2 regions of the Paenibacillus larvae subsp. larvae genome follow, and region 2 is predicted to be linked to the other one. Evidence: riboswitches for the same ligand, from Rfam matches in the RefSeq annotation. Region 2 holds a riboswitch; the other holds the start of a gene.
The links. A riboswitch is a leader RNA that binds a small molecule or an ion and turns the genes downstream of it on or off. The one in region 2 is predicted to bind S-adenosylmethionine.
Positions count from the first base shown of each region.

Region 1: linked by a shared signal. The riboswitch ahead of metA (homoserine O-acetyltransferase MetA) and the one ahead of BXP28_RS06530 (methionine ABC transporter ATP-binding protein) in region 2 are both predicted to bind S-adenosylmethionine.

Region 1 covers NZ_CP019687.1:3,913,557-3,918,074, reverse strand. Annotated here, with positions in the region: gene BXP28_RS20365 (aminotransferase class I/II-fold pyridoxal phosphate-dependent enzyme) at 1-502, opposite strand, end outside; partial or broken gene BXP28_RS20360 (aminotransferase class I/II-fold pyridoxal phosphate-dependent enzyme) at 495-1,672, opposite strand; gene metA (homoserine O-acetyltransferase MetA) at 1,736-2,671, opposite strand; SAM riboswitch class I at 2,916-3,043, opposite strand; gene corA (magnesium/cobalt transporter CorA) at 3,532-4,380, shown strand; gene BXP28_RS20345 (peptidoglycan D,D-transpeptidase FtsI family protein) at 4,403-4,518, opposite strand, start outside.
Region 2 covers NZ_CP019687.1:1,286,819-1,291,336, reverse strand. Annotated here, with positions in the region: gene BXP28_RS06535 (methionine ABC transporter permease) at 1-73, opposite strand, end outside; gene BXP28_RS06530 (methionine ABC transporter ATP-binding protein) at 77-1,081, opposite strand; SAM riboswitch class I at 1,163-1,287, opposite strand; gene BXP28_RS06525 (DUF6483 family protein) at 1,471-2,181, opposite strand; gene BXP28_RS06520 (YpdA family putative bacillithiol disulfide reductase) at 2,188-3,162, opposite strand; gene BXP28_RS23210 (GNAT family N-acetyltransferase) at 3,380-3,808, shown strand; gene BXP28_RS24035 (ATP-binding cassette domain-containing protein) at 4,042-4,368, shown strand; gene ilvD (dihydroxy-acid dehydratase) at 4,473-4,518, shown strand, end outside.

The DNA.
Region 1 (4,518 bases), 1.7 Mb from region 2:
CCGTTATTTTAAGCGTCGGATTGGAAGGAGTCTCCATATAAACCACCTTAGTATTCGGCCTTAATGCGGCTTGTACCTTATCCAGCCTGGTCATGTCAACAAAGGTGGTTTCTATATTCATCCGCTTCAGGATTACGGTCAGAACGCGGTACGTACCTCCGTATACATCCTCTGTACAGATCACATGATCTCCTGCAGAAAGCAGCATAAACGCGGAGGAGATGGCCGCCATACCGGAGGCAAAAGCAAATCCCCTCGCCCCTCCTTCCAGGCCGGCGATATAGTCTTCCAAAGCTTGCCGGGTAGGATTGCCGGAGCGGGTATAGTCAAATACCGGCGGATTCTCCAGGTCCTCATGATGAAAGGTCGATGCCTGATAAATTGGAACGCTTGATGCACCTGTTTGCTTATCAATTTCCCCGCCAAAGTGGAGCAGACGCGTACCAAATCCGGCCTTTTGGACAGCCTTCTCTCCCGGTTGGTTTGACTTACATTCACTCATCAACCAATTCTCCCTTTTCAATTTCTTCCCCAGCCTTTGCCAAGGCCTGGTCCAGATCAGCGATCAGGTCTTCCACATGCTCTATCCCGACGGAGAAGCGCAGCAAGCGGTCATCAACACCGACCTGATCCCGGATTTCCTGGGGAATATCGGCGTGCGTCTGTACGGCCGGATATGTCATAAGAGATTCCACTCCGCCCAGACTTTCGGCAAATGCAATCAGCTTGATATAACGCAGAATGGGTTCAACGAGGCGGCTGTCTTTTACTTTAAACGAAAGGATGCCCGTATTTCCTGAAGACTGTCTGCTCTGAACAACATGGCTCGGATGACTTCCCAGCCCGGGATAAAAGACTTCTGTCACCAGACTGTGCTGCTGCAAATATTGAGCCACACGGACCGCATTATATTCGTGCCGTTCCATGCGAAGAGCAAGTGTCTTCATTCCTCTCATCAGCAGCCAGCTATCCTGGGGCCCCAACACTGCTCCGATGGAGTTATGTAAGAAGAACATCTCCTCAGACAGTTTTTTCCCTTTGGTTACGATAAGTCCTGCCAAGACGTCATTATGCCCCCCAAATATTTGGTGGCACTATGGATCGCAATATCAGCCCCGAGCTCCAACGGCCGCTGAAAAAAAGGCGTAAGCAGGGTATTGTCTACAATGGTCAGCAGGGACGTTTCTTTGGCCCAGGCGGATATTTTGGCTATATCGGTTATCATCATCAGCGGATTGGTTGGCGTCTCAATCAGGACGGCTTTGGTAGACCCTTCCCGGTAAGCCCGGTCCAGCGCTTGTATATCATCTGTATCCACATACGTTGCCGTTACGCCAAACCGGGTCATGATTTGTTCAAGCAAGCGGTACGTGCCTCCATATAAGTCCAACGAGACGATCAAATGGTCCCCTTGAGCAAACAATGCGAAGATGGTTTGCAGTGCGGCCATTCCGGAGGAACACGCAAAGCCTCCATCCCCTTTCTCCAATTCGGCAATTGCCTCCTCCAGCACGGCCCTTGTCGGATTTTTTGTACGGGTATAGTCGAACCCGGTGCTTTGTCCGAGCCTCGGATGGCGGTAAGCTGTGGAATGAACAACCGGAAAACTGACTGCTCCGGTTACCGGTTCTGATTGAGATCCTATTTGTGCAAGTTTACTTTCTATTTTCATGTATTCCCATCCTCTTTCGCTCCCTTGTCTGTACAAAGGAAAAGATTTATCCTTAGGCTAAAGTCAACATCGGGTTGATTGCAAAGAAAGTGTGTTCAAGTCGTATGGAGTCTCCTGGTAAACGCAATAGTTTAGCCAATTGGCAAATAGTAAGTTAGCATGCGCCCTCCATTTATTCAAAGGTTTGCGGTTCGGATCATCATCCGGATAGTAATTTTTGGGAATGGCCATATTCATCCCTTTTTGGACGTCACGGTCATATTCCCATTTAAGTGTATCCGCATCGTATTCCGAGTGTCCTGTCACAAAGATTTGTTTGGCATCCTTCGTGGCAACCAGGTAGACTCCCGCATCCGGAGATTCGGACCAGATTTCGAGTTCCTTCACTTTATCTATGTCTTCCCTGCGGACTTCAGTATGGCGGGATTGGGGGGCGTAAAATACCTCATCAAATCCCCTCACCAGCTTTTCACTTGGTTTTGTCACTATATGCGGGTAGACTCCAAAGATTTTATCCTTAAGCCCATATTTCGGAATGCCGAAATGATGGTACAATCCGGCTTGGGCTGCCCAGCAAATATGAAGCGTTGACGTTACATGTTCCACGCTCCAGTCCATAATCTGTTTCAGCTCCTGCCAGTAAGACACTTGTTCGAAGTCCAACTGTTCTACCGGTGCACCGGTGATGATCATCCCATCAAAATTCTCATGCTCTACGTTCTCAAACGTTTTGTAAAAGGTGGTCAGATGCTCCACAGATGTATTTTTGGATTGATGAGTTTTAGGGTGAAGCAGGACAAATTCCACCTGAAGCGGTGAATTGGACAGCAGTCGGAGCAATTGAGTCTCCGTAGTTTCTTTGGTGGGCATCAGGTTTAAAATAGCTATGCGCAGCGGGCGAATATCCTGATGAAACGCCTTTGATTCATCCATTACAAAAATATTCTCTCTGCCCAATACTTCCTTCGCCGGTAAATGATCCGGTACTTTAATCGGCATCACAATCACTCCTTTTACATGAATCGAATTCGAAAGCTGCTTGGGAATGGCCATTGAAGGTCCCCGGAAAGGGCGGCCTAAGATAGGGGTCCGACTTCGTTATCCCTGCAGAGACCCGATAAATTAACTGTACCTCTCCCGGGTCACAGAAGACGGGCCTATACCGGGCGAATATGCATTCTTCTATGCAAAAAGGCCCTTCTCCATAAGAGAAAGGCCTTAAACCTGTTGGGTTGGACGTCCTCTCTCATCTCTCAGAAACGTTTGTTTCCGCAAGAATTAGCACCGTGCATATCCCTGCAGGTCAACTGCATGGAAATGTCGGTTGCCGGGTATCATCGGGCCAGTCCCTCCACCTACTCTTGATAAGAGTGTAACCTTATGCAATTTTAGGATTACTTACTAAGTACTCTAATGGATTCTATACCGGAAGTCAAGCACATTCTCAATGCGAAAAGTCACGAAACTTCCCGGATTTCCATAAGCTGAGAAGAGAATAGAAACGGGATTAGTCCCAGACATTACTTCTTGAATCGTGGAAAATGTAGGTATATACTAGACAAGTATTAGACATTGTAAACGTAAAGGGGAGAACCTTAAATGGACGGGGACCGACCGAGGAGTAGACGGTTTGTTCATTTTTCCTTGCAATCATACAATTTTATATGCAAGAGGAGCAGTTGATCCGGCGGTTGCTACATATAAGGAATCTTCTTTCGGAGCTAGGCGGGTCTACTGCTTTTCCTGCCTGATCAAAGGGGTGGAAAATCATGAAAACACGCTTAGTTCAGAATGGTGTTTTTACTCTGATCGAAGATGTGAAGGAGACGCTCACTCCTCCTGAATCCGGATTTTACTAGATTGATGCCAGCGTGGAGGATCTGGAAAACCTGCAGCCTCTCTTTCATCTGCACGAGCTGGCTTTGGAGGATCTGCTGAACGAAGAGGAACAGCGTCCTAAACTTGAATTTTATGAGTCTCATTATTTTATCGTTTTTAACAGCATCCGGTTTGACGATGAGGAGATTTTCCTGAGAGCAGTTAACATTTTCTTAGGCAAACATTTCATCATCACCGTAACCCGGCAAAAAATCAATGAGCTGCGGGCAATCAAGCCTTTTCTATGGGAAGAGGAAGTCAATAGTCCGGACCATTTTTTATATCATCTTGTCGATTTAATTGTCGATAATTATATGGCGGTCGGGGACCGGATTGAAGATAAGATTGAAAAACTCGAAGAGGATATTCTCATGAAAACCAAAAAGTCGCATTTGAATGAGATTATCGGTCTGCGCGGCGAAATTCTGATGCTGAAGAAGATGCTTGTCCCCCAGCGGGATGTAGTAGGTGTACTTCACCGTAAAGAACTGCGGCTCATCAGCAACGAACTGCAAAAATATTTCGGGGATATTTATGAGAATGCCGTCAAAAGTGTGGATACGTTTGATACCTTGCGCGATCTGATGGGCAACTTGCGCGAAGCCTATCAGGCCAGCGTCGCCAACCGGGCGAATGAAATTATGAGAATCTTTACGGCTCTTACGACCATCTTCATGCCGCTTACCTTTATTACCGGGGTTTTCGGAATGAACTTTGACAATATTGCCGGGCTGCTTCATATCCCTCATATGGATGAATTTATGCTGGGATTTATGATTGTTATAGGCATTTTTATGATGATTTTGTTCAAAAAGAAAGAGTGGCTTTGAAGGCCACTCTTTCTTTTTTATATTACTCTTTTGCAGGCTGGCTGAGTCCGCCCACATTCTTGTCATACGACTCGTAAATTTTGGCTGCTATCGGTGCGGCGCTCCAGCTTCCGTATCCGCCTTCGGGTACCACAACGG
Region 2 (4,518 bases):
ATATTCCCAGCATAGTCATCGTCTGTACCGTAGCTTTACTTATCTCATCCCATTGAATATGGCTGAAATCCATTTCTTATAGCACCTCCACTTCCAGGCCACGGTCGCGCAAAGTGTGAATAGTAGCTTCACGGGCCTCCAGGCTTCCATCCAGGCGGACAAACAATTGGCCATAGGGTGTATCTTTCATTTTGGAGATTGTACCATGCAAAATTGAGAATGCAGCCCCGGATTGCTGAACGGCATCTGACAGGATCGGGGCATAAGTGGATTCTCCAAGAAAGTTAATCTTGATAAATGCGGATAATTCCAAATTCGCCTCTTCCCGGTGAAAGTCAACCGGATCGGAGATTTGCTCAATAAATTGTTTGGTAACGGGATGCTGCGGTTTCAGGAACACTTCCACAACAGCCCCCTGCTCAACGAGACGCCCGTCATGAATAACAGCAACACGGTCGCAGATTGAACGGATTACGTGCATTTCATGAGTAATCAGGACGATGGTTAAATGCAGTTTCTTGTTGATATCCAGCAGCAAATTCAAAATCGAATTCGTAGTTTGCGGGTCCAGGGCAGAGGTAGCTTCGTCACAAAGAAGCACCTTTGGATCGTTGGCAAGAGCTCTGGCAATCCCCACACGCTGCTTTTGGCCACCGGACAGTTGGGACGGATACTTGTTTCCTTGTCCTGTAAGCCCGACCAGATCAAGCAATTCGTTCACTTTTTTCTGAATGACTGTTTTGGGTGTTTTGGCCAGCTTAAGGGGAAATGCTATATTATCGGCAACCGTAGCGGAAGAAAGCAGATTGAAATGCTGAAAGATCATTCCGATTTTTCTGCGCTCCTGCTGAAGCTTGGCTGTTGGAAGCTCGATTAGGTCAACGCCGTCTACGATAACCTTGCCTGAAGAGGGCTTTTCCAATAAATTAATGGTGCGCACCAGGGTACTTTTACCGGCACCCGAATGGCCGATAATCCCGAATATTTCTCCCCGGTTTACTTCCATATCTATACCATGAAGGGCATGCGTCATGTTTTTCCCGTTCTGATATGTTTTAACAATTTGGTTCAGTTTGATCATGCTTATCACCTGCTTCTTGGGGTAAAAATAAAGCCCTTTTTGTGCAGAGACAAAAAGGGCTGTGTGAACGATAGACCACTTTTCTCATCTGCCAGAACATCCGGTTCTGAAGGAATTGGCACCATGACATTCAAGCGGTTATAACCAGCCTTGAATCGGTTGCCGGGCTTCATCGGGCCTTGTCCCTCCGCCTCTCTTGATAAGAATAGGTATGAAATTAAAAAGCTATTCATTTCTTTCAATGCCGCTTGGCATGATTGGAGTATACCCCATTGTGTTAAGCTCGTCAATCCCTTTTTCAAAAAAACCGATTAATTTAGTGGGGATTTATATTTCCGGAATTGCGTGAAAACGCATACATAGTAAAACGAAGAAATGACGCCGGGAACTCAGGTTCCTGGCGTTTCCTCTTCAGATAAGGGTGCAGAGGTCTCCGGAGGGGTGGAATGCCGTTCCTTCCATGTTTGCAACCCGTCTTTGACTTCTTCAATGGGCAAACCGCCGGATTCAAGAAGTTCCTCAGGCAATCCAAGCAGTCTCTCGTAAAAATGAAAACCTAATTGGCCGGTATCTTTCTCTCCGGCTTCAAGCAAATCATATAGGGCATTTTCGGCGAGGTCGTAATGCCCTAAGTCTACATAGTATTTATGTAAAAGAAGCAAAGTAGGGGAAGGAAGCCGGAATGACCTTAATCTGCTGACAAGCTCTTGTACAGCAGAAGGATAATCTATGACTTTCGGATCTGCCCCCAGTTCATGGGATTTAAGCAGCAAATACAAGGATTTCATCCGGCTGCTAAGGCCTTCCTTCCCGTTTCCCAGTTCCTCCAGAATATCCCCGCGTTCTTTCAATATGATACCGGCAGCCGCGAGGCGGTCCGGTTCAATCGAACCTCCTGTGCTGATCATTTGGATCATATTGTCCTCGGGTAGAGAACTGAGCAGTCTGGCCCCCGGCATATGAAGCCCGGAAAGAAGCTCTTCAAGGTTTTGCAGCGCTTCCTGCTGCTTGCGTTCTTTTCTCAGTTTGGCGATAACAGTTCCGATCATTTGCGACATTTCTTCAATCATTCGCACCAAATAATCTTTTCGCTGGAACATAAAAATTCAACCGTCTCCTCCCGACAAATGATTTACAATGTATTTGCCGTGCAGTCTTCCGGTTTCGATAAAAACTTCATTGGCATTTTTACCGGAAGCGATGACACCTGCAATATAAAGCCCCTTTACATTCGTTTCCATTGTCTGCGGGTTATATACAGGGATAAATCCTTCTTCATCCAGATCTACACCGGCTTCGGCCAGCATGGTTCGATCAGGTCTGAAACCCGTTAGGGCCAGGACAAAATCGTTGGCAATCTGTACTTCTCCTTGAGGAGAACGGACGATAACTGTAGCTTCTTCTATGCGGGTAACACAAGATTCAAACAGCATATGGATACGTCCCTTGTTCAGCATGCTTTCATAAATCGGTTTAACCCAAGGCTTGATATTGGAGGAAAGCTCACTGCCCCTATAGACAACAGTAACTTCTGCACCCGCTTTCAACAGATCCAGAGCAGCATCCACTGCTGAGTTATTGCCTCCGATAATTGTCACCTTCATTCCTGTGTAAGGATGGGCCTCTTCGTAATAATGAGTAACTTTATCCAGCTCTTCCTCGGGGATACCAAGCATACTCGGATAATCAAAATAGCCTGTGGAAACGACCACATTTTTGGCCTGATAGACTCCTTTTTTTCTTCCGCGCTTAATTGTATGCAGATCAAAACCATAATCTTTCTTTACAATAGATACCACTTCTTCATAAGAATGAATGCGTATATTTTCATGTGAAGCTACATTACGGTAATAGACCAGCGCTTCCTGCCGGTAAGGTTTATCATTGGGGGTAGAGAAAGGAATCCCTCCGATTTCTAGTAACTCCGGACTGCTGAAAAATTGGAGATTGGTTGGATATCGGTAGATGGAGTACGCCATACAATGCTTTTCAATGACCAGCGGGTTAAACTGTTTTCGCTGAAGTTCCACTGCTGCGGATAATCCACAAGGGCCTGCTCCAATGATGATGACCTCTTCCATGGTGATCCTCCTTTTAGGTCGGTTCGATTACAACTCCCATAGTACAGCAAAACCTGTTTTTTTGCCAAATCAAAGACTATTGTCTTGTCATTGGGAAACACTAGGAAAAGGAAATCGTTATTGGCCAAGGCAACCGTTTCGTACAGCCGCATTCTTGGCTGTTGCCGAAGTGCCTGCAAAAGTCTATAATCTTTTTATATCAAGTATGGAGGTATCGATGTATATTCAGATGTTGGAAGAAAATAAGGAACAAACGAAGGAGACGATTCTGCGTCATCTGCGCGACTTTAATAAGCGGCATGTGCCTTCCCAAATTTTTCAGCAGTTTCGTGAAGTGGTTCTGGCTGCCAAGGATGATACAGGGTTGTTAGTAGGAGGACTCTTGGGACGCATTTGCTTTGACTGGCTGGAGATTGACATTTTAGCACTTGATGAGCAAGTTCGCGGTCAGGGAATTGGTTCACGTCTGCTTCAGGCTGCTGAAGAAGAAGCAATGAAAAATCAATGCAAATTCATGAAACTTGATACATTCAGCTTTCAGGCACCCGACTTTTATATCAAGCATGGCTTTGAAGTTTTCGGTCAGATCGAGGATGTGGCAGGAGGCTATACCCATTACTATTTGATAAAAAAATTGAGGGATTAACTCATCCATGACAATAAAGAACTTCAATCCATAAGCGGGCTGGAGAAGCTGAAATTAAAGAAAGAATGGTTTTTTCTGGAGGAAAAACCGGTTCTGAATCTGAGAAAAACAGCAGTAAAAAATGTTCTGAGCGGCCGATTTTACCAAACGCCGGTATGGCGGCTTCTTACCCGCACAACACCACGAGATGAACATGTAATGGCGATGGATTACCTGGAGCAGGTCGGCCTCTATTGGATAAAGCTTATAAGAAAGTAGAAGAACTGAGTGGCGGGGAACGGCAGCGTGTAGCTATTGCAAGAGCTTTGGTCCAGGGGGCGAGAGTGATTTTCGCAGACGAACCGTTTTCCGGACTGGACCCTAGGTCAACAGAACAAATCATGAAAGATTTTCAGTATCTTGCGCAAAAGGTGAAAGTTACGGTTTTGTGCAGTCTTCATAACGTGGAACTGGCCGAACGATTTGCAACCAGGATGTGGGGAATCCGTGACGGGAAGCTTGTTATGGATGTTGCCGGACGAAAGCTGACGGTTTTGGAGAAAAATAAAATATTTAGCTAACACTTTTTGCTTGTCCGTGGTACAATCTAGTTTAATGCATTGAATCGTTACTAGATTAAATCAATATCACAGAATGGAAAACATTACCGGGGAGGGTTACAACCATGGGAAAGACAAAAATGAGAAGCGATATGATAAAAAAAGGCTTTG